Regions from separate parts of the Pseudarthrobacter sp. rb genome, predicted to be linked through region 1. Evidence: riboswitches for the same ligand, from Rfam matches in the RefSeq annotation. Region 1 holds a riboswitch; the other holds the start of a gene.

The links. Region 1 has a riboswitch for glycine ahead of ACWRN3_RS22290 (methylenetetrahydrofolate reductase). Riboswitches for the same ligand answer to the same signal wherever they lie in the genome.
Region 2: linked by a shared signal. The riboswitch ahead of gcvP (aminomethyl-transferring glycine dehydrogenase) and the one ahead of ACWRN3_RS22290 (methylenetetrahydrofolate reductase) in region 1 are both predicted to bind glycine.

Annotation. Positions count from the first base shown of each region.
Region 1 covers NZ_JBWJAR010000032.1:3,968-20,280, reverse strand. The annotation lists gene cycA (D-serine/D-alanine/glycine transporter) at 1-1,346, shown strand, start outside; gene purU (formyltetrahydrofolate deformylase) at 1,421-2,287, shown strand; glycine riboswitch at 2,381-2,480, shown strand; gene ACWRN3_RS22290 (methylenetetrahydrofolate reductase) at 2,634-3,470, shown strand; gene ACWRN3_RS22285 (hypothetical protein) at 3,595-4,398, shown strand; gene ACWRN3_RS22280 (LamB/YcsF family protein) at 4,382-5,131, shown strand; gene ACWRN3_RS22275 (hypothetical protein) at 5,197-5,349, opposite strand; gene ACWRN3_RS22270 (DUF445 domain-containing protein) at 5,728-7,089, opposite strand; gene ACWRN3_RS22265 (glycerophosphodiester phosphodiesterase) at 7,139-8,038, shown strand; gene ACWRN3_RS22260 (CoA transferase) at 8,046-9,461, shown strand; gene ACWRN3_RS22255 (DoxX family protein) at 9,652-10,176, shown strand; gene ACWRN3_RS22250 (AzlC family ABC transporter permease) at 10,173-10,958, shown strand; gene ACWRN3_RS22245 (AzlD domain-containing protein) at 10,955-11,266, shown strand; gene ACWRN3_RS22240 (hypothetical protein) at 11,722-12,129, shown strand; gene ACWRN3_RS22235 (hypothetical protein) at 12,254-12,478, opposite strand; gene ACWRN3_RS22230 (TetR/AcrR family transcriptional regulator) at 12,689-13,345, opposite strand; gene ACWRN3_RS22225 (thiamine-binding protein) at 13,469-13,792, shown strand; gene ACWRN3_RS22220 (O-methyltransferase) at 13,854-14,546, shown strand; gene ACWRN3_RS22215 (hypothetical protein) at 14,556-15,686, shown strand; gene ACWRN3_RS22210 (PIG-L family deacetylase) at 15,680-16,313, shown strand, end outside.
Region 2 covers NZ_JBWJAR010000027.1:705-7,773, reverse strand. The annotation lists gene ACWRN3_RS21445 (MFS transporter) at 1-1,539, opposite strand, end outside; gene ACWRN3_RS21440 (TetR/AcrR family transcriptional regulator) at 1,623-2,159, shown strand; glycine riboswitch at 2,252-2,349, shown strand; gene gcvP (aminomethyl-transferring glycine dehydrogenase) at 2,542-5,388, shown strand; gene gcvT (glycine cleavage system aminomethyltransferase GcvT) at 5,401-6,549, shown strand; partial or broken gene ACWRN3_RS21425 (serine dehydratase beta chain) at 7,062-7,069, shown strand, end outside.

The sequences.
Region 1 (16,313 bases):
TGTACATGATCATCGGCTTCATGCTGTTCTTCGTCATGCGTGCCATGGGTGAACTGCTGCTCAGCAACCTCAACTACAAGTCCTTCAGCGACTTTGCCGCTGACCTGCTGGGTCCATGGGCCGGCTTCTTCACAGGCTGGACCTACTGGTTCTGCTGGGTCATCACCGGCATTGCCGACGTCATCGCCATCGCGGGCTACTCCAAAGAGCTGTGGCCCGGACTGCCCCTCTGGATTCCCGGCCTGGCCACCGTGGCCATCCTGCTCCTGCTGAACCTCACCACCGTGAAGGCGTTCGGCGAAACGGAGTTCTGGTTCGCACTCATCAAGATCATTGCCATTGCTGCCCTGATCATCGTTGGCCTGTTCATGATCTTCACCGGTTTCCAGTCCGACGCCGGCCCTGCCACCTTCACCAACCTGTGGAGCCACGGCGGATTCTTCCCGAACGAGTTCATGGGCTTCGTGGCCGGCTTCCAGATCGCCGTTTTCGCGTTCGTGGGCATCGAACTGGTGGGCACCACCGCCGCCGAGGCCAAGAACCCGGAGCGGAACCTTCCCAAGGCCATCAACTCCATCCCCATCCGCGTGCTCCTCTTCTACGTGGGCGCCCTCATCATCCTGATGGCCGTCACCCCCTGGACCGAGTTCAGGGCCGGTCACAGCCCCTTCATCGCCATGTTCTCCCTGGCAGGCCTGGGCGCCGCGGCCACCGTGGTCAATCTCGTGGTGCTGAGCTCCGCGATGTCCTCCGCGAACTCCGGCATCTACTCGACGTCCCGCATGGTCTTCGGCCTTGCCCAGGAAGGCGACGCACCCGACGTCTTTGGCAAACTGTCCCGGCGGAAGGTGCCCCAGAACGCACTGTTCCTCTCCTGCGTGCTGCTGCTGTCCGGCGTCGTCCTCATGTATGCGGGCCAGGACGTGGGCAAGGCCTTCGACATGGTGACCACGGTCTCCGCCGTCTGCTTCGTCTTTGTCTGGTCCATCATCCTGGCCAGCTACATCGCCTTCCGCCGCCGCCGGCCGCACCTGCATGAAGCATCCAAGTTCAAGATGCCCGGCGGTGTTGCCATGGTCTGGGTGGTCTTCGCCTTCTTCGCCTTCGTGATCTGGACCCTCACCACCCAGCCGGACACCCTGGTTGCCCTGCTGGTCACTCCGGTGTGGTTCATCCTGCTGGGCACCGCATGGTTCGTCCTCCGCCGCCGGCCCGCACACCAGGCCCGTTTCGCCACGTTCCAGGCTGAACTGCAGGCAGACCAGGACTTCACCGACGCCGCATCCGGCAAGGCTGTCCGTACGGGTGCCGCCGCAGAAGCGGGGGAAGAGCGGGTCAAACGGTGATCGCCGCGGAGGCCCGCGCGTCTGAGCTGAGCGAATCCGAACCTGGGACTTCTGAAGCCGGCCAGCTGCAGGCTGTGGCAGCCCACGAAACGGGCCGGGAATTCGTGCTGACGTTCCATTGCCCGGATGCCCTTGGCATTGTCCAGGCTGTGGCGGCATACCTGCTGGAACAGGAATGCTACATCGTGGACATCAAGCAGTTCGGCGACACGGAAAGCGGCCGGTTCTTCATGCGAATCCACGTCACCTCGCGGGTTGAGCTGGACCTTGGCCGCCTCCGGGCCGGTTTCGGTCAGGTGGCCCAGGAGTGGCAGATGGACTGGCGCCTGGAACGCCACGGACGCAAGCAGCCCATCCTGGTGATGGTCTCAAAGTACGAGCACTGCCTCAACGACCTCCTGTTCCGCGCCCGGAGTGGTGAGTTGCCCGTGGAGATCGCCGCCGTGGTGTCCAACCACCCGGACCTGGAACCGCTTGCGGCGTGGCACGGCGTTCCGTTCCACCACATCCCTGTGACGCCGGAAACCAAGGCCGATGCCGAGGAGCGGCTGCTGGGCCTGGTGGACCACTACGCTGTGGAGTTGGTGGTGCTGGCCCGCTACATGCAGGTGCTCAGCGACGAGGCCACCACCCGCCTCAGTGGCAAGGCCATCAACATCCACCACTCGTTCCTGCCCAGCTTCAAGGGTGCCAAGCCCTACCACCAGGCCTACGAGCGGGGCGTCAAAACGGTGGGCGCCACAGCCCACTACGTCAACTCGGAGCTGGACGAGGGGCCCATCATCTCCCAGCAGGTCATCGAGGTGGACCACACGTACTCCGCCTCGGACCTGGTCACGGTTGGCCGCGACGCCGAATGCAAGGCGCTCACGAATGCCGTCCGCTGGCACGCTGAAGGACGGATAGTCCTCTCCGGCAACCGGACGGTCATCCTGCGCTAGTTGCCGGCCCATCCACGCGGCCGGCGCCCGCACTCCCTCCAGCCGGAGGGGCAGGTGCCGGCCGCCGTGGCACCACATCTGAATACAGCCTTTCGAGCTGTGGCGGGAGAGTTCTCCCGGCCATCACCGGGCAGGCGCCGTAGGAGCAAATCCTCCCCAGGAATCTCTCAGGCCCATGTACCGTCACGGCGAGGCGACTCTGGAAAGCAGTGCTGCTCCGGCAGTACTCACCGACGGTGCAAGCAGGCCCTGATGGGTTTGCGGAATCTCTCAGGTCCAATACAGAGCGGGGAGGGACCCGATGCATGCCGTGCCACCCGTGGCCGGCCAAACCTGGAGTTCCCTCATGACGATTCAATCCCTCATGGCAACAGCCGCAGCATCGATTCCCGCGGAAGGACAGGCCGTCAAGTCCGGTGCGGTCCTGCCTGTCCGGATGCAGGTCATTCCCTCGGAGGGTATTGCCGCCCGCATCCAGGCCGCCGTACCCGCGGGGACACAGCTGACGGTGACGTGCCTGCCCCGCCGGGGTGTGGGACCCACCATCCGGACGGCCATCGAGCTTGCCTACCTTGGCTTCGAGGTTGTCCCGCACCTGGCCGCACGAAGCATCGAAAGCCGTGAGCAACTGGCCGGCGTGCTCCGGAACTGCCACGACGCCGGCATCAGCGAAGTGTTCGCCATCGGCGGTGACGCGGGGGAGCCGGCCGGTCCCTATGACAGCAGCCTTCCATTGCTGGAGGATATCGCGGAGGTTTCCGGCGGACGGATCCGGGCCGGGGTGGCGGGCTACCCTGAGGGGCACCCGGACCACAGTGAACTGCACATGCTCGATGCCCTGCTGGAAAAGCAGCATCTGGCATCGTCAGTGGTGACGCAACTGTGCTTTTCGGCGCCCCGGATCCAGTGGTACGCCCAAACCCTGCGCCGGGAAGGGGTGCGCCTGCCTGTCTGGGCTGGGGTGCCCGGCGCTGTTCCGCGGGCCGAGTTGATTTCCCTTGCGACCAGGATCGGTGTGGGCCCATCCCTCAAACTGCTGAACCGCAGGGGCCCGCTTGGCCGCCGCCTGCTCCGGGGCGGCCACTACTCGCCCGAGTCCATCGTGGCGGAACTGCAGCGCGGCGGGGCAGTGGAAGGTATCCACCTTTACACGTTCAACAACCTGGCCGGTCCCGCCAGCTAGGAGGCCGGGGGCCGGGGTGGCATGTGACGCGGATCGGAAAGTTCAGCATGCTTAGTGTTTGTCCACATAGGATGGATAAGCACGGCAGCCTACCCGCTGCAGGTCGATTTGAATGAAGGTGACCATGGCCAGGCGCAGCAATCCCGCAGTACGAATCGCACAGGAAACCGCCCACAACGCAATGTTCGATGCCGACGGCAAACCCAAGCCCGGTGTCCACAACATGCTGCTGAAGGCAGTGCAGGTCCAGCGGCCCCTGGTGGTGGCCTACATCCGCCGGCTCCAGAAGAAGCATCCGCGGGCCACCGCCGCCCAGTTGGCCGCCATCGCAGAGCGTGACTACCTGCGCGCAGTGGCCGGTGGGGGCGCCCTGGTGGGAGCCACCGCCGTCGTCCCTGGTGTTGGAACCGTGGCGTCGCTGGGACTTTCCGCAGCCGCAACCGTCGGCTTCCTGGAGGCGACGGCCCTCTACGCGACCTCGCTGGCAGAGCTCCACGGCATCCGCCTCACCAATCCCGAGAAGGCCGGCACCATGGTCATGGCCATCATGCTTGGTGAGGAAGGCACCGCCCTGCTGGGAACGCTCAGCGGCCAGGCGGCCGGCGGCGCCAAGCCCGCCGACGTCTGGGGAAACATGCTGTCCAAGTCCTCGATGCCTGGATTCGGCAGCGTCCGGAGGAGTATCCAGCACGCCTTCCTGAAGAACCTGCTCAAACGGCAGGGCACTGCGCTGTTCGGCCGGGCCCTCCCCTTCGGCATAGGGGCAGTTGTGGGCGGAGCCGGTAACCTCGTGATGGGCCGTGCCGTGGCGCAGAACGCCAGGGAGGCGTTCGGACCCATGCCGGACACCATTCCCGGGGAGCTGACCGCCGCTGCCGGGCCGGACAACCTGACCCTGGAAGGCAACACACTTGGATCTCAACGCTGATGTAGGCCAATCATTCGGCTCCTGGACCGCGGGAGGCGATCCGGCGATGTTCCAGCTGGCCACCAGCGTCAACGTAGCGTGCGGCCTCCACGCAGGCGATCCCGTCACCATGCTGGACAGCTGCCGGGCGGCTTACGAACTTGACGTCACCGTGGGTGCGCACCTTGGCTACCGCGATATGGCCGGTTTTGGCCGGCGCTCGCTGGACATGAGCTTTGATGAGCTATTCGGCGACGTGCTGTACCAGCTGGGCGCGCTCGACGGCGTCGCACATGCCGTGGGTGCTTCGGTGGACTTCGTGAAGCCACACGGTGCGCTGTACGACACGCTGATCCATGATGCCGAGCAGGCCGCCGCCCTGGTTGCGGCCGTGAACGCCTACGATCCCGGACTTCCCATCCTGGGCTTCCCGGGCTCGGAGCTGCTGAAGCAGGCCAAGGAAGCCGGCCACCCCGTATTCAGCGAGGCCTTCGCCGACCGCGCCTACTACGCCGACGGCACCCTTGTGCCGCTTTCCAGGGAAGACGCCATGCTGCACGACGTCGACACTATCGTTGAGCGGGCCGTTCGCCTGGCCACGAAAGGCGAAGTGGTGGCCATCGACGGGTCCATCGTCACCGTACAGCCGGACTCCCTGCGACTTCAGGGCGGCAGCCCCGGCGCCGTGGAGACGGCGGCAAACATTCGGGCAGGTCTTGAAGCCGCAGGCGTGGAGCTGGAGGCCTTCGCATAGGACCCAGCCGTTTTGAAGCTGGATTGGCATACCCGTTGGCGTACCAACGGCGTGGCAGGCCGGCTTCACGGTGACAGGGCGTATGGCTCGGCGTGCAATTCGGCCCAGACTGGATCGTTGGCCGGCAGGTCGTTGAGGTCCACGTATCTGGCGTCGTCGGGTTCCCACTGCGGAAGGTCTTCGGGGTGCGGGTCGAGGCACTGGCATTCGCCGGCCACGTCCCATTGGAGTCGTGGTGGCCAGCTTCCTGGTGGCCAGTGGGTTGGTGCGGCATCCTGGTGTTCGGCGTTGTAGTGGCGTCCGGTGGGTGAGGTCCAGCCGGGCGCATTGTTTTCGGTTGCGGGGTGGGGTGTCCATTGGCTGTGGTGCTTGAGCCGGTGGTGTTTGGGGCACTGACATTTGAGCCCGCCCCTGCCCAATCCGCCAGGCCGTCAACGCCACCCGCGGCCAAAGGTGCCTTGACCCTAAAAAGCGCGTGCCGCCGTCGTACGCATTCCCGCTGCGCAGGTCCCTTCCCGCACCCCTAATACCTGTCGCGAAAAGGAATGTGCGCAGCGAAAAAATCCATCCGCCGCGAAAATACCGCCCCGAGCGCATTATCCAAAAATCAACTGCGCTACCGTAAAAATCGCCAGCCCGGCGAGGGACCCCACCACAGTTCCGTTGATGCGGATGAACTGCAGGTCCTTGCCTACCTGGAGCTCAATCTTCTGCGAGGTTTCCTCGGCATCCCAGCGCGCCACGGTGTCCGTGATGACTCCGGCGATGTCCGAACGGTAGGTCCGGACCAGATACCCCGCGGCGTCGCCGATCCAGGCGTTGACCTTGCCGGCCAGTTCCGGATCCTGCACCAGGCGCGAGCCAAAATCGCGCACCGCTGCCTTGAACTTGATGGTGAGCTCACTGTCCGGATCGTCCACGGCACCCAGCAGCGCGTTCTTGACCGTGCCCCAGGTCCGGGACGCGAGCTCGCGGACTTCGGGGTCACCCAGCACCTGAGCCTTGATATCCTCCGCACGGGCAATCATCGCCGGATCATGCTGCAGGTCCTGCGCAAGGTCGTTCAGGTACTTGTCGATTGACTGCCGCACCTGATGGCGGGGGTCGGCCTGGACCGCGCGCACGAACTTGAGGATTTCGAGGTAGACCTTGTCGCCCACCAGGCCGTCTACGAACTGCGGAACCCAGGTGGGGGAGCGGTCGGACACCAGGCGGGTCACGGTCTCGTGGTTGTCATCCACCCAGTCCGCGGCACGGTCCACCAACAGGTCCACCAGCGTGTGGTGGTGCCCGTCGTGGAAAACCCGCTCCGCCAGCCTGCCCACCGGAGGCCCCCACGGCGGAGCAAGCAGGTGCTTGCGAACCATGCCCTCGATCACGGCCTGGACGTCGTCGTCATTCAAAACCTTGAAAGCGCCGCGGATCACCGCAGCCCCTTCCCTGGCCACACGGTCGGCGCCACCGGGGGTTGCCAGCCATTCGCCGGCGCGGCGGGCGATATTGACGCTGGCCAGCTTGTCCTGGACCACCTGTTCGGAGAGGAAGTTGGTTTCGACGAACTCACCCAGGGAGGCGCCGATCTGATCCTTGCGGCGCGGAATGATGGCTGTGTGCGGAATCTTGATGCCCATGGGGTACTTGAACAGCGCCGTCACGGCGAACCAGTCGGCCAGCGCGCCCACCATGCCACCCTCGGCGGCCGCACGCACGTACTGCAGCCAGGGATAGTCCTTCTGCAGCGCGAACGCGAAGACAAAGACCACGGCCATGGCAATCAGCAGGCTAAGCGCCAGCAGCTTCATTTTCCGCAGCGCTGCCGCCTTTTCGGCGTCGCCGGCACCAAGCTGGCGGCTTACGACGGCGGCACCCACCTTGCTGCCCGGCGGCACCTCCCGCGCTGCCTCCGCGGGCGCTTCTTGCGTGGTTGGCCCAGTAGTTGCCTCAGAGTTCACCTGCATGTGCCAAGCCTAGCCCCGAAGGCGGGGGCCGGTCGGCTACCGTGTGTCCATGACAATTGACGAGTCAGTGCCGCAGCGGCCGCTGGTCTTTGCCCACCGCGGTTCCAGCGGCACGTATGCCGAACACACCCGCGCCGCTTACCTGCAGGCTCTGGCTGACGGGGCCGACGGGGTGGAGTGCGATGTCCACCTGACCCGGGACCAGCACGTGGTCCTGCTCCACGACGCCAACCTGGACCGCACGTCGGACGGAACGGGCCCGGTGGCTGAGCGGACGCTGGAGGAGTTGCGCCAGCTGGACTTCTCGTCCTGGAAAGGCGTCCGCATTCCCGAAACCTACGGGGCGCGCTCCGAGCAGCTCCTTACCCTTCCGGAATTGCTGGACGTCCTGCGCGGGGCGGGCCGTCCGGTGAAACTCGCCATCGAGCTCAAGCATCCCAGCCCCTACCAGCTGAAGCTGGAGGACCGGGTCCTGGAAGTACTCCGCAGCGAGGGCTGGGACCCGCAAAGCTCCACCGTGGACAATATCGCCGTGACGTTCATGAGTTTCAGTCCCGATTCCGTCCGGCACTTGCTCCTCTCCATCCCGCCGCAGTACATCTGCCAGCTCGTGGACGACCTCACCATCCACGAGATCCGTGGCGGGCTGGGGGTAGGGGCAATCACCGGCGGCGCCATTGCCAACCTGATGAAGGCCACCCAGCTGGAGGGCGAACGGATCCTGGATGACCGGGAGGTGGGGATGGCCGGGCCGGGCATCGATTACGTCCGTGAGCGCCCCGGCACCGTCCGGCGCTGGCTGGACTCCGGCCGCCGCTTCAGGGTGTGGACCGTGGACTCGCCGGAGGACGTGGCCCTCTGCCAGGAGCTGGGCATCCAGGAGATCACCACCAACGTGCCGGCCCGCGTCCTTGAACAGCTGCACGTGGCCGCGCCGCAGGGCAAGTAGAGCTGGTATGGACGCCGTCGGCAGGTATTCAGTGCCCCGGTGGTGGGCCGGGCCCCTCGACGTCGAAGGCCTGGCGCTGCAGTCCGTGGAAGCAGCCGCGGAAGCCCTGAACCTGTACACGCGGACGCCTGGCCGGTACAGCACAACTCCTGTGCTCACGGCAGCTGCCTTCGATTCCTTCGGGCACCTGCGGATTGCGGGGCGCAAGCCGCAGGGTTTCGCGCCCCTGTCCGGATTCCGGAAGACTGCCGACGGCTGGATCCGGTTGCACGCAAACTACCCGCACCACGAGCAGCGGCTCCTGCAGGCGCTGGGTGCCACCTCCACGGAAGGCGTGGAAAGGGAGCTGCAGTCGATGGCCGCGCTCGAGGCTGAGGCTGCCATCCAGCGGCACGGCGGAATTGCCGCGGCTGTCCGGACACGCGGTGAATGGCTTTCGACGGCCATGGGCCATGCGGCCGGTTCAGGGCCTTGGGTCGCTGTGGAGCATGCCGACGGCACAACCATTGGCTTCGGACTGCAGGATGTCGGGGCGACCACAGACGCCGGCACCAGCCCTGGCACCGTGTCCGGCACCGGCGTCGGAGACGGTGCCGACGGCCTGCCCCTGGCCGGGGTGCGGGTCCTGGACCTGACGCGGGTCATCGCAGGGCCGGTCGCCACCCGGCTGCTGGCCGCGCTCGGAGCAGACGTCCTGCGGATCGACCCGCCCGCCTTTCCCGAGATCGAAGACCAGTTCGTGGACACGGCCTTTGGCAAGCGCAGCGCAGTACTCGACCTGGGGCACGCGGCAAACCGGCATAACTTCCAGCAGCTCCTGGCCGGCGCAGATGCCGTGGTGACCGGCTACCGGCACGGCGCCCTGGACCGCTTCGGGCTCAACCCGCGGGAACTGCTGGCAGCACACCCGGGACTGGTGGTGGTCACGTTGGACAGCTGGGGCGGCAGTGGGCCGTGGAACGGGCTGCGCGGCTTCGACAGCATTGTCCAGGCCGCCAGTGGAATTGCGCACCTCTACGGCCAAGAGGACGACGACGACGGGTGGCGCCCGGGTGCCCTTCCGGTGCAGGCGCTGGACCATGCCACCGGCTACGGGGTGGCTGCGGCTGCAGTCCGTCTTCTGGCCGCGCGCCGCCGGACAGGTTCGGGCGGTGCGGCCCACCTGTCGCTGGCCCGCACCGCGGAGGAACTGTTTTCCCTGACCGGTACGGAAGGCAAAGCTGGCATCGAAAACCAGGCCGGCATCGAAATTCAGACCACCACAGCAAGCCCTGCGGAACTTCCACCGCCCGAATACCGGTCTGTGGACAGCAGTTTCGGGGAGTTGCGCTACGTTGGGCCGCCGCTGCTCGACGCAGGGCGGCCGCTGGATTATCAGTCCCCGCCACCAGCGTATGGAAGCTCGCCGCCCGCCTGGCCGTGACGCTTGCAGCACCGGGCTGTGAAGCTACGCAGCCCCGCCGTCCTGCCGGCTGCCGGGTTTCTGGGCGATGCTTAGGCTGTGATTGAGTGGTTCCATGTCTTCTCCCAGGTCCGGCCCCGCTGCTAAGGGCCTGTCCGCTCTGTCCCCATCCATTCCCCGTGCGGCCCTGCAGCACCTGTCCGCGGCTGCCATGGGGGCGCTTCTGCTGGCCAGCGCCGGCAAGCATTTCCGGGATCCCGGCTTCTACCGTGACGTCGTTCCGGGATACCTCTGCCGGCAGGATCCGGCGCCTGACCCGAACGCAGGCGAGACCAGCCAAGGCAGCCCAACCCCTGGCATGCCAACCGAGGGCAGTCCAATCCAAAGCAGCCCGCCCCCAAGCAGCACGGGTGCAGCCGCCGCAGCCCAGCATCCGTGGGCCCTCCTGTCCCGGGAAGAGTGGATCGCCGTGAGTGGCCTGCTGGAGCTCGCAGCCGCCGTCGGAATTCTCCTGCCACCCACCCGGAAGCTGACAGCCACCGCCATCACGGCGATGTTCACAGCCTTCCTGGCCGGGCACGTCGATGCCCTCGTGAGGGCGTACGGACCACAGGGCACACCCCGCCGCCGGAAGATCCACGCCGTGCGGCTTCCGCTCCAGGCGCCCCTGATCCTGTGGGCCTGGAGCCTGCGGACACGTGCACTGCCTGGCCGTAAGCCCGGAGGCCAGGGGTGAAGCTGCTGGCATCGCCTGCAGTCAGGGTGGGTATCTCCATCAGTATTGCCACCGGGCTGTACGGCGTGTCCTTCGGGGCGCTCGCGGTGACGTCCGGGCTCAACTTCTGGCAGACCATGGTGTTGAGCCTGCTCCTCTTCAGCGGCGGTTCACAGTTCGCGTTCATCGGGGTGGTGGCAGGCGGCGGCTCCGGCCTCGCGGCCATGAGCGCAGCCACCCTCCTGGGCATGCGCAATGGCATCTATGGCATGCAGCTTAACGCGCTGCTCCGCCCTACGGGCTGGCGCAAGTACGTCGGGGCGCAGCTCACCATCGACGAATCCACTGCCACCAGCACGGGCCAGACAGACCCGGCCGAACAGCAGCGCGGGTTCTGGACTGCCGGAATTGGCGTCTACGTGCTCTGGAACCTCTTCACCGCTGTGGGTGCTCTGGCCGGAAGCGGGCTGGGCGATCCCAAGCAATGGGGGCTGGACGGGGCTGCCGTCGCCGCTTTCCTGGCGCTGCTCTGGCCCCGGCTCAAGGGCCGGGAGCCAATCGCCATCGCGGTGGTGTGTGCGGTGGCGACCGTAGTTGCTGTTCCCTTCGTGCCTCCCGGCGTTCCCATCCTGGTAGCCGCGGTAGTGGCCGCGCTGGTGGGCTGGTTCAGCCATGGCCGCCGCGACGAAGGCCTCGAACCCGACGTCGAGCCCTACGGCACGCACCGCCACGGCGAGCACCAGGACCGGCACGGCGAGCACCAGGACCGCAGAAGCGGCACGGACCCGGAGGCACGCGCATGACTCTGTGGATCTGGCTGCTTATTGCCTGCCTCCTTGCCTACGCATGGAAGCTGGTGGGCTACTTTGTTCCCGCCAAATTCCTTGAGGACCCCCGCACCTCACGCGTCGCAGGAACCATGACTATCGGCCTGCTGGCCTCGCTGACAGTGGTGAACGCGGTGGTGTCGGGCCAGGCGCTCGCCGCAGACGCCCGGCTGGGAGCGCTGGCCGCCGCCGCGATCGCCCTGGTACTCCGGGCACCGTTCCTTGTGGTGGTGATCGCCGGAGCCGGCACGGCGGCACTGTTGAGGATCCTGGGCTGGAACTGATCCCCTAATTGATGGTCAAAGTGGTGATCCAGGTCACTTTATTGGGCGTGTGCCGGTTGTACTATGGGATCGGCTTATGCAGTTGGCCATGGAATTTCCTATTGAACGGCAACCATGGAAAATCAGCTGCACCCTGCGGGCGGCTTAGCGGGCAGGCTTCGCCATAAAAACGCCCGACGGCGGGCGGGCCTTCCTGCCAAACGCTTCTTCAAGCGCTTTTCCGGACTTTCGGACGTCCCGGAAGAGGACCTGGAACTTCTCTCCCAAAGACTTCGGGAGGCACTCGACCTGGATCCGTCGTCGTCCGTGCCTGCCCTTCAAGCCTTGGTGCGCCGGGAGATCTGCAAGCGGGCGGACACAGGCAGCTCGTAGCGGCTCCCCATTCCGGGTGCCATCTGTGATGGACTGGAAGAGAGGCAGCCCACACCCAGGCGGCCACCAAAGGAGGAATCGAGATGGACGACGAGTCACGGCCTGTTGAGCCGCAGGACGGCCACGGCACCGATGAGACCGGCAAGGACGCCAGGGGAGAACACGGCACCGGGGTGCCGGCCGGGGAACAGTCCGCAAAGTCGCGGGCAGCCTATCTTGACCCGCGCGGTTCGGAATCAACCCGCGAGCTGCGCGATACCGCCAGGAGGCGCCGGGACGCGGAAGAAAAACTCCAACAACACCTGATGGAAGCGAAGGACCACGTTCCCAACGAGTTCCATGAACATCCCGGACACGGCTACGTGGGACACGGACACGAAGGACATGAGCACCCGGCCCATGAGCCGTCCGGTCATGAGACGCCAGACCAGGAACAGCCCGGCCAGGAGCAGGACAGCCGCACCGGCGAAAAGGGCGCGGACAAGCCCTGATCAGCAGTGGAGTCCCTGGCCGGCTGGCCCCCTGCCTGCGGCGGCCGCCACAGACTTTCGGCCGCCGGACCCCTGGCTGCCGGTCGGCGTTGACCGGCAGCCAGGAGCTGGAACAAGCGGTGGTTCAAGCTACGCCGTGGGCAGCGCCGTCAGGTGACACGGACCTGCGGCACGTTTCCTCCACGCCCATCTCGTACCAGACCTGCGCGCCAAACTCGGGTTCAGGGGTATCCAGGTTCTGGTACAGGGCATCAAGCAGTTCGACCAGCTCGCCGGCCGTCAGTGCAGGCAGGACTTCCTCCGGCCCGCGGGGATCGGTCAGGTAGTGGAGAAGCTTTGAGTGGTTCATTGCAGTGCGGCCGTTGCGTGGGGGACAGGCGCGAAGTGCATGGGGTAGCTCCAACGTGGAAGTGCCGAGGCTGACTGCCTAACCCCAATTCAGAGTGTATTGCACGTACTTACTGGTAACAATGGAGTTGGCCCACAACGCATCTGCCATCAGGAAATTGCCGTCATCGAACAGCCGTCAACGAATTACGGCAGCCGGCGGCGGCACGGCTTACTCCGGCAGCGGTCCGGCCTGGCCGGGCACTGTGGTGATGCCCGGGGCCGGCGGCACGGGCACGAACACGGGGAGCGGGCGCGACGGCCGGACCGTGCGGATGGCGTCCTCCACCAGCGCCAGCGGGCGCCGCCATGCATCAGAACCGGGTTCCATGGTGTCCACCACGCCGATCAGCATGGCCAGCAGCCGGAACATGTCCGTCATGGAAATGTCAGTGCGCAGGCTTCCCTGGCCTTGGCCGCGCGCCAGCAGGATGCTCATGGATTCCATCAGGGAACCGGTGATTCCGGTGAGGAGTTCCCGCCGGCCGGCCACCGCACACAGCAGGTTGGCGTCGTCGCTCGCGGCCCCCATCAGGGCTTCAAGGACGCGCAACAGGCCTGCGGCGGCGTCAATATCGGCAAGGGCGCCGTCCATGACGGGGTCAACCGTGAGCCGGAGCTGCCGGTTGAGCGCGGCAAGCACCAGTTCTTCCTTGTCCGCGAAGTTGCGGAAGAGGGTTGCCGGGCCCACACCGGCGGTGGTTGCGATGGTCTGGAGCGGTACTTCCGGGCCGAACTCCCGGAAGCATTGGCGTGCAGCCGTGATGATCTTGTCCACGTTCCGCGCTGCGTCGGCACGGAGGGGCTTTCGGGCGACTGCGAGGCTCATGCCCAAAAGGGTAGCAACGGAGCCTCCGGCCAACACGGTTACTGCGGGGTAGGCGCTTATGTGACGGCGGGCCGCAGCCGTCACCGCCGCGCGTGTCCGGAGACGCATGGGAGACTGGGGAGCATGTTGCTTGCATTTTCTGTTGCTCCGTCAGGCGTTCCCAGCGAAGGTTCCAGGCCCAACGATGCGTCGGTGCACGACGCCGTTGCAGCCGCAGTGAAGATCGTCCGGGAGTCCGGGCTGCCCAACCAGACGGATTCCATGTTCACCACCATTGAAGGTGAGTGGGACGAAGTGTTCGACGTCGTAAAACGCGCCACCGAGGCCGTGGGGCGCTACGGCAGCCGTGTTTCGCTGGTGATCAAAGCAGACATCAGGCCCGGCTACAGCGGCGAGCTGACGGCGAAGGTTGACCGCCTGGAGAATGCCCTGGTGCAGGAGCCCTAAGCGTCTTACAAGGGGGCCGCATTGTCTGGACCCCCGGCACGCCGCGTGCCAAACTGTGGCAATGTTCGAGCACAAACCCCGGCCGGAATGGATTGCCACCGAGGAGTTCCTGTCGGAAACCGTGGTGCATCCGGACAGTGCCGTCCAACAGGCCATCCACGCCGCGGCGGAGGCCGGGATGCCCGCCATCGAGGTGGCGCCGAACGCCGGGAAGCTCCTGAAGCTCCTGGTCCAGCTGTCCGGTGCCCGGCGCATCCTGGAAATAGGGACGCTCGCTGGCTACAGCACCATCTGGATGGGCCGCGGCCTGCCCCCTAACGGCACCCTGGTCACCTGCGAGTACCTGCCCCAGCATGCGGAAGTGGCGTGGGCCAATATTGATGCGGCCGGCCTGGGGGAACGGGTGGAGATCCGGCTGGGCCCTGCGCTGGAGACCTTGGCGGCCCTCGAGGAAGAGGAACGGGAGCCGTTCGACTTCATCTTCATCGACGCCGACAAGCAGAACAACAGCCGCTACCTGGACTGGGCCGTCAGGCTTGGCAGGCCCGGTGCCGCGGTGGTCCTGGACAACACCATCTGGGAAGGCGCGGTGCTGGACCCGGACATGGACCCCGTCAACGCGCCGGGGATCATCGATGCACTCAAGCTGCTGGGCGACCACCCCCGGCTGGACGCCACCGTGATCCAGACCGTCGGCTCCAAAGGCTGGGACGGGTTCGCCCTGGCGCGCATCCTCCCGCAAAACAGTAAGTAAGCTGTGGAGATGCGTCCGGTGCCCGCCGGACATCTCTCCTGGAGGACGTATTTGCAAGCGCCACTTACTCCTGTGCTCCTCAGTTCCGCCCCCGCTGAGCTCTCTCCGTGGGGTTCCCTTCTTGAGTCGTTCGCTGGTGCTGCGGGCAATGTGCCGGCCCTGCTGGCCTTCGCGGTCGAGGCCGGACGGACGTGGCCGCGGCCTGGTGAAGGACGCACCGCCGTGTTGTGGGAGCTCCTGGCCTCCGTGGCTGCCACCGACGTTGCCGCCGCCCGGGTGCTTGAGCCCCACCTCGACGCCGTCGCTATCCTTGCCCAGGCCGGCCAGGCGTTTCCGGCCTTTCATCCTGCGCCGGATGGTGCCGCGGAAGCTGCGTGGGGCGTGTTCGCCGCAGAGGCACCCAACGCCAGGCTTGAGGCGCGCTCCGGAAGTACCGGCATTGTGCTCACCGGAACCAAGCCTTGGTGTTCACTTGCCGGCCGGCTGGACTGCGCCGTCATCACCGCGCATACGGACGACGGCGGCAGGGCGGCTTTTGCCGTCAGCCTTCGCCACCCGGGCGTGGCATGTGAGGAACCGGAGTGGATTGCGCGCGGGCTCCGGGAGATCCCCAGCGGAAGCGTGCGCTTCGACCACGTGCCGGCGACGCCGGTTGGCGATACCGGCTGGTACCACAGCCGGCCCGGCTTTGCATGGGGCGGGATGGGCGTCGCCGCCTGCTGGCTGGGTGGAGCAGTGGGGGTGGCACGGGATTTCCGTGCCGGCCTGCTGGCGGGTGCGGATAACGGGCGGGAGCCGGACCAGCTGGCGCTAGCGGCATTGGGCGAGGTGGACCGGACCATCGCCGCCGTCCTGCAGTACCTTGCCCGGACGGCAGCCCGCATCGACGACGGCACCCTCGGTGCCGACGGGAACCAAAGCACCTGGAGCGAGGCCCAGCGCGTGCGCGGAACCGTTGCGGCCGCCGTCGAACGTGTCCTTCACCTGGTGGGCTCCCACCGGGGGCCCGGGCCACTCGCCTTCGATGAACCGTATGCCAAAAGGATGGCGGACCTGGCGCTGTATGTCCGGCAGCATCATGGGGCACGTGATGATGCCCAACTGGGCCGGCTGGCGCTCAAGGGGGACTGCCCGTGGTGACCTTTTCGCATACTGACCAGGGGACCGCCGAGGAAGCCTGGGCCCGGAGCGGACTGGCTGCTGTGCCGGAGCTGCCGCTCGACGCGGCCGAACTGGCGGCCATGCGCTTCGTGGTCCTGGCGGCCCATCCTGACGATGAAACACTTGGCGCCGGGGGGCTCATGGCTTCGCTGGCGGCGCTGGGAGCCGAGGTCGAAGTCCTGCTGTGCACCGCGGGGGAGGGGTCGCACCCAAATTCGCCCACCACTACTGCCGGGCAGCTGGCCGCCGTCCGGCTGGCCGAGTTTTCCGCGGCCCTGGCCGCCCTGGGCCTGGCGGACCGGTGGACGTTCCTCGGATTGCCGGACCGTGGACTGGGCGGCCATGCGGAAGCGATCGCCACTGCTGTCCGGGACGCTGCACAGCGGCTGGCCGGCCCCCCGGACCGGCTGGTCCTGGTGGCGCCGTACCGGGCCGACGGTCACGGTGACCATGATGCCCTTGGTGCGGCAGCGGCAGAAGTGGCCCGGCGCGACGGCCACGCCCTCCTGGAGTACCCCATCTGGTTCTGGCACTGGGCCACCCCCCAGGACCAGGACTGGCAGCAATGGGTCCGCTTCCATCTGGACGACGCCGCGCGCAAGGCCA
Region 2 (7,069 bases), on a different contig from region 1:
TTTCCGGAGCACGACGGCGGCGAGCACTGCCGCCGCCGCCATCAGTACCAGTCCGATTGCCGCCGTGATGTGCACGCCGGAATCGAACGCCGCGGCCGCGGCATCCCGAACTGCCCCCGCGACTGATTCCGGCAACAGGCCGGCCGCCTCCACCGCGCCGGCCAACGTCTCCCCGGCGTTGTGCAGTGAGGCTCCGGGCAGCATGGCCTCGAGCCCCGCCGGCAGCCGGAGGTTCTGCTGGTAGGACGCGGTCAGGATGGAGCCCAGCACCGCAGTTCCCAGCAGTGAGCCCACCTCGTAGCCCGTCTCGGAAATCGCCGCCGCGGCGCCTGATTTCGCCGGCGGGGCCGAGCCGAGGATGAGGTCGTTCGAGATGGTTTCCGCCGTGCCGACGCCCAGCGCCAGGACCAGCAGCGCTGCCAGCAGCAGGGAAGGCCCGCCGTCATGGTTTCCGAAGGCCACCATGCTGTAGCCGACGGCGCTGAAGGACAGGCCCGCGGCCACTACGTACCCTGGCCGGACTTTCCGGACCAACGGGACTACCACCAGGCCTGCCGCCACGGTGGCTGCCAGGGCCGGGAGCATGGCAATGCCCGCCGCGGACGGCGTCATCCCCTCCAGGAGTTGGAGGTGCTGGGCAAGGAAAAGGATGAACCCGTTGAAGGAAAACAGGGCCAGGATGTTGGCGCTGATGGCCATGCTGAACACCCTGTTCCGGAACAGCGACATGTCCAGCAGTGGATGCTGCAGGCGGTGCTGGCGGCGCACGAACACGATCCCCATGGCCACGCCAAAGGCGATGCTGCCCAGCCCTGCCATGCCCGGGCCTTCGGTGGCTACTGACTTGATGCCGTAGACCACGGGCACCATGACCAGCATGGAGAGCAGGACGCTTGGGATATCCACCCTGCCCGGCGCGGGATCCCTGGATTCCGGGATGAGGACAGGCCCCAGCGCCAGCAGGGGCAGCATGAGTGGCACGGCCACCAGGAAGACGGCGCCCCACCAGAAGTGCTCCACCAGCCATCCACCGAGAATTGGGCCCAGGGCGGCGCCGCCGGAGAATCCGGCCGCCCAGATGGCCACCGCAAGCCGCCGGCGGTTGGGCTCCGGGAATATGTTGCGGATCAGCGACAGGGTGGACGGCATCAGCATGGCGCCGAAGAACCCGAGCGCCGCACGGCCGGCGATCAGCCACTCCGGGGTGGGGGCGAAGGCCGTGGCGGCGGACAGCGCGGCGAAGCCCAGGCTGCCGATGACCAGCAGCCGCCGCCGCCCAATGCGGTCGCCGAGGCTTCCCATTGATACCAGCAGCCCGGCCAGGACCAGGGGGTAGGCGTCCACGATCCACAGCAGCTGCAGGCCGGTTGGTTCCAGGGCGCGTGCGATGGCGGGCAGGGCAAAGGTCAGGGCGGTGTTGTCCACTGCCACCAGCAGCACGGGAAACATCAGCAGCCCCAGCGCAAGCCAATCCCGCCACGGGGGCCGCGCGGCGGTGCTGTCCCTTTGGGTGGGAGCCGGACTGAGGGAAGTCGTCATGCAATAACTGTACCGTCTGGACGGTATAGTTTCGAAGCGGGTGCATTCCTTCTTCCCTGCCGGTGGAGGGCATGATGGAAGGCATGCCCCGAAAGCCTGTAGCCCGTGATGCGGTCCTTGACGCCTTCGAGTCCCTGCTGATCGAAGTGGGGGAGCGTGCTGCAACCCTCGACGCCGTAGCCCGGAAGGCCGGGGTGTCCAAAGGTGGCCTCCTCTACCACTTTCCCAACAAGGAAGCGCTCATCGCCGTGCTGCTTGACCGCCTGGAGGGGCTGGCCAAGGCGGACGCCGACGCGATGGCTTCGGCCGGCGAAGGTGCCGCCGCGTATTTCATCCGCTCCTCCGTCTGGGCGGATACTCCGCTGGACCGGGTCATCGTGGCTGCCACGCGGCTTGCGGAGGTGGCGCATGAAGAGACGCGCCGCCGGTTCGCTGCCATCCAGCAGCGGTGGCTGGACGAGATCGCAGCAGATGTGGGGCCCGGCCTGGCCAAGGCTGTCCTGTATATGGGTGACGGTTTGTACTTCAATGCCATGCTTTCCGTGGGCCCTGCGCCGGAAGGCGGAGCGGCCGCTGATGTGGAGGAACTCCTGGCCGCCTTGGAACGGCTCCGCAGGTAGTTTTCCATTTGCCGGGAGGGCTCGTGGCGTAGGACAATGGAGAGTTGTGAGGGCTGTCACCGGCCGTCATGATCCAACAAATGAATAGCCTTTGATCTGCGGCGGGAGAGTTCTGCCGGAAGTACAGGCAGGCGCCGTAGGAGCAAATCCTCCCCAGGAATCTCGCAGGCCCCTGTACCGCCGCGGCGAGGCACCTCTGGAAAGCAGCAGGCAGTTGTCCGGCCTCCCTTGGGGGAAGCGAAACGGCTGTTGTGCTCACCGACGGTGCAAGCGGGTCCTGCCCAGGCAGGGAACGCGGAAACTCTCAGGTCCAATACAGAGCGGGGAGGGACCCGAATAGCTGTGGCGTACCCTGCGCCGCCTGAATAAATGGAGTTCCTTCGTGTCGGTTACCCCAGCCTCCACCACCTTCGTCGACCGCCACATTGGCGCACGCCGCCAGGACGACGTCGACACCATGCTCAAAGCCGTGGGTTACGGCACGGTCGATTCACTGGTGGACACCGCCGTACCCAAGGTCATCCGCCAGGAAACCGCCCTCCGCCTGCAGGATGCCCTCAGTGAAGTTGAGGTGCTCGCGGAACTACGCAGGCTCGCCGCCAAGAACAAGACGGCCGTGCAACTGATTGGCCAGGGCTACTACGACACCATCACCCCTGCCGTGATCCGCCGGAACATCCTCGAGGCCCCGGCCTGGTACACCGCCTACACCCCGTACCAGCCTGAGATCTCCCAGGGCCGGCTCGAAGCACTCCTGAACTTCCAGACCATGGTCCAGGACCTGGTGGGCCTGCCCATCGCCAACGCCTCCCTCCTCGATGAAGCCACCGCCGTGGCCGAGGCCGTGCTGCTCATGCGCCGCTCCAACAAGACCAAGCCTGCAGCGGACGGCAAGACTGTCCTGGACATCGACGTGCTGCCGCAGACCATCGCCATCGTCAAGGGCCGCGCCGAGGCGCTCGGGTTCGAAGTTGAGGTCGCCGACCTGTCCAAGGGGCTGCCCGACGGCGACATCAACGGCATCGTGCTCCAGCAGCCCGGCGCCTCCGGCCGGGTCTGGGACCAGTCCGCCTCTATTGCGGCGGCGAAGGACCGCGGCGCACTGGTCACCGTGGCCGCTGACCTGCTGGCACTGACTCTGATCACCCCTCCGGGCGAGCAGGGCGCCGACATCGCCGTCGGCTCCACCCAGCGTTTCGGTGTCCCGCTGTTCTTCGGCGGCCCGCACGCTGCGTACATGGCTGTCCGCAAGGGCCTGGAGCGTTCACTGCCCGGCCGCCTGGTGGGCGTGTCCAAGGATGACGCAGGGGTGCCCGCGTACCGCCTGGCGCTGCAGACCCGCGAGCAGCACATCCGCCGCGAGAAGGCCACGTCCAACATCTGCACCGCGCAGGCCCTTCTGGCCATCGTCTCCTCCATGTACGCCGTCTACCACGGCCCCGACGGACTGAAGGCGATTGCGGAAACGACTCACGGCCACGCCCGGGTGCTGGCGGCCTCGCTGGCAGCTGCCGGTGTGGAGGTGCTCCACACGAGCTTCTTCGACACCCTTACCGTCCGCGTCCCCGGACGCGCTGCCGCGCTTGTCGCCGATGCCGAAGCGCGCGGAATCAACCTGCGTCCCGTCGACGCCGATACCGTGGGCATCTCGCTCGATGAAACCACGACGGCGGCCATCGTCGCCGACGTCGCGGACGTCTTTGGCGCCTCCGTTGCCGCGGCTGAAGGCTTCGGACTGGAGGCCGCCGTCGGACGTTCCTCCGACTACCTGCAGCACCCGGTGTTCAACACGCACCGGTCCGAAACCCAGCTCCTGCGCTACATCCGGAAGCTGTCGGACCGGGACCTTGCGCTGGACCGCACCATGATCCCGCTGGGCTCGTGCACCATGAAGCTGAATGCCACCGCCGAGATGGAAGCCATCTCCTGGCCGGAATTCGCCTCCATCCACCCCTTCGCCCCGGACTCCCAGACCGAAGGCTGGCGTGAACTCATCGCCGACCTCGAAGCCGACCTGACCGCCATCACCGGCTACGACCAGGTGTCCATCCAGCCCAACGCCGGCTCCCAGGGCGAACTGGCCGGGCTGTTGGCGATCCGCGGCTACCACCGCGCCAACGGCGATACCCAGCGCAACGTCTGCCTCATCCCCGCTTCCGCCCACGGCACCAATGCCGCTTCCGCCGTCCTGGCCGGCATGAAGGTCGTCGTCGTGGCCACGGCCGCTGACGGCACGATTGACCACGACGACCTGACGGCCAAGATCGAGGCCAACAAGGACGTCCTGTCCTGCATCATGATCACCTACCCCTCCACCCATGGGGTCTATGACGGGGACGTCCGCGACGTCTGCGACGCGGTCCACGCGGCCGGCGGCCAGGTGTACATCGACGGCGCCAACCTGAACGCCCTGGTGGGCCTGGCCCAGCCCGGCAAGTTCGGCGGCGACGTCTCCCACCTGAACCTGCACAAGACCTTCTGCATCCCCCACGGCGGCGGCGGACCCGGCGTCGGACCCGTGGCAGCCAAGGCACACCTGGCACCGTTCATGCCCGGCGACGCCAACAAGGCAACGCATGAGGAAGGCCACGGGGTGGCGATCTCAGCTTCCCGCTTCGGTTCGGCCGGTGTCCTGCCGATCTCCTGGGCGTACGTGAAGCTGATGGGCGGGGAAGGGCTCACCGAGGCCACCAAGTCCGCGCTGCTCGCTGCCAATTACATCGCTGCCCGGCTGAACGAGTACTTCCCGGTGCTCTACACCGGCGAAGGCGGCCTCGTGGCGCACGAATGCATCCTGGACCTGCGCGACCTGACCGCCAAGACAGGCGTCACGGCCGAGGACGTGGCCAAGCGCCTCATCGACTTCGGCTTCCACGCCCCCACCCTGGCGTTCCCGGTGGCAGGCACCCTGATGGTGGAGCCCACCGAGTCCGAGGACCTGGCCGAAATAGACCGCTTCATCGAGGCCATGATCACCATCCGCAAGGAAATCGACCAGGTGGCCAACGGCGACTTTGCCGTGGCGGACTCACCCCTGCGCCGCGCACCCCACACGGCAGCCGCCGTCGTCAGCTCCGACTGGGACCGTGCCTACCCGCGCGAGCAGGCCGCGTTCCCTGCCCACCACAAGCAGGACAAGTACTTCCCGCCGGTGGGCCGGATCGACGGCGCCGCCGGAGACCGGAACCTCATCTGCTCCTGCCCGCCGCTCGAAGAGTTCGAAAACTAAAGGACCGGCACCGTGACCGAGAAATACACCGCCCTTTACGACGAACACAAAAAGCTTGGCGCCTCCTTCACCGACTTCGGCGGGTGGCAGATGCCATTGAAGTACACCTCCGAACTGGCTGAACACCACGCCGTGCGCAAAGCCGCCGGTCTGTTCGACCTCTCCCACATGGGCGAAGTCTGGGTCACCGGACCCCAGGCTGCCGCTTTCCTGGACTACGCCCTGGTGGGCAAGTTGTCCGCCATGGCCGTGGGCAAGGCCAAGTACTCGCTGATCTGCAGTGAGGACGGCGGCATCATCGACGACCTCATCACCTACCGCCGTCCCGCTGCTGAAGACGGCACGGACGTCTTCCTGGTGGTGCCCAATGCGGGCAACGCCGCGGTGGTGGCGGCAGCCCTGCAGGAACGGGCCGCTGGGTTTGATGTGCTGGTGGAGGACGCCTCGGCCCGCACATCGCTGATCGCAGTGCAGGGCCCCAAGGCCCAGGAACTCCTGTTGCGCCTGGTCCCGGCCGCACAGCACTCCCTGGTGACGGAGCTGAAGTACTACGCCGCCGTGGAGGTTCCGTTCCTGGTGGGCGGCGCCGGCAAGGAACTCCTGCTCGCACGCACCGGGTATACCGGTGAGGACGGGTTCGAGATCTTCGTGGACAACGCGGACGCCCCGGCACTGTGGCAGGCACTGGTCGCCATCGCCGGCGACGGGGAACTGACCCCCGCGGGGCTCGCCTCCCGCGACTCCCTCCGCCTGGAAGCGGGAATGCCACTGTACGGCAACGAACTGTCGCTTCAGGGTGACCCGTTCGCTGCAGGCCTGGGCCCCGTCGTCGCGCTCTCCAAGGACGGCGACTTCGTTGGCAAGGCTGCGCTGGCAGCAAAGAAGGAAGCCGGCGCCGGCAGCACCTCCGGCCGCCGCCTCGTGGGGCTCAAAGGCCAGGGCCGACGCGCCGGACGGGCACACTACCCCGTGCTCAAGGACGGCGCCACGGTCGGTGAGGTCACCTCCGGCCAGCCATCGCCCACCCTCGGCTACCCGATCGCCATGGCCTACGTCGACGTCGAGTACTCGGCACCCGGCACAGCCCTGGACATCGATCTCCGCGGCAAGGCAGAACCCTTCGAAGTCGTCGACCTCCCGTTCTACCGCCGGGCGAAATAACCCTTCGGTGCCTCGCCGTGGTCACATTCGCCCGTCGGGTCCTTGGTCACCCGCGGGACCGGCAGACCGGACATTTTCACGCGTGCTGCTCCTTCGTCGCTTTGACGCACGCTTTCGAAAAGTCCGGCTCCGCCGGCCCCTTGTGGGCTTGTCGCCGTGGGTGCAGGGGGCAGGGGCATACAGGAAGTGGGGGGATGCGGACTACGTGCGTGTTTCCTGGTCCCGTCCTGACGCCTCCGTGTGCGTTGCATGCTTGCCCTGTCGCCTTGGTGACGGTTGCTCGCGACTGGGCGGATTCCGGAGACGTGCGTCTAAGGGAGCGTCACGTCCGCTTAGCGGGCGTCTTCGCGACCGAGCACGCGGAGGAATTCGGTCAGGCGCGCACCCAACCCGGCCACTGCGTCACGTCCGCTTAGCGGGCGTCTTCGCGACCGATCACGCAGAGGATGTCCTGCCCACTCCACCCCAGCCACTTAGAGTGACTCGAATCAGATTTTTAGTTAGGAATTGTCATGGCAGT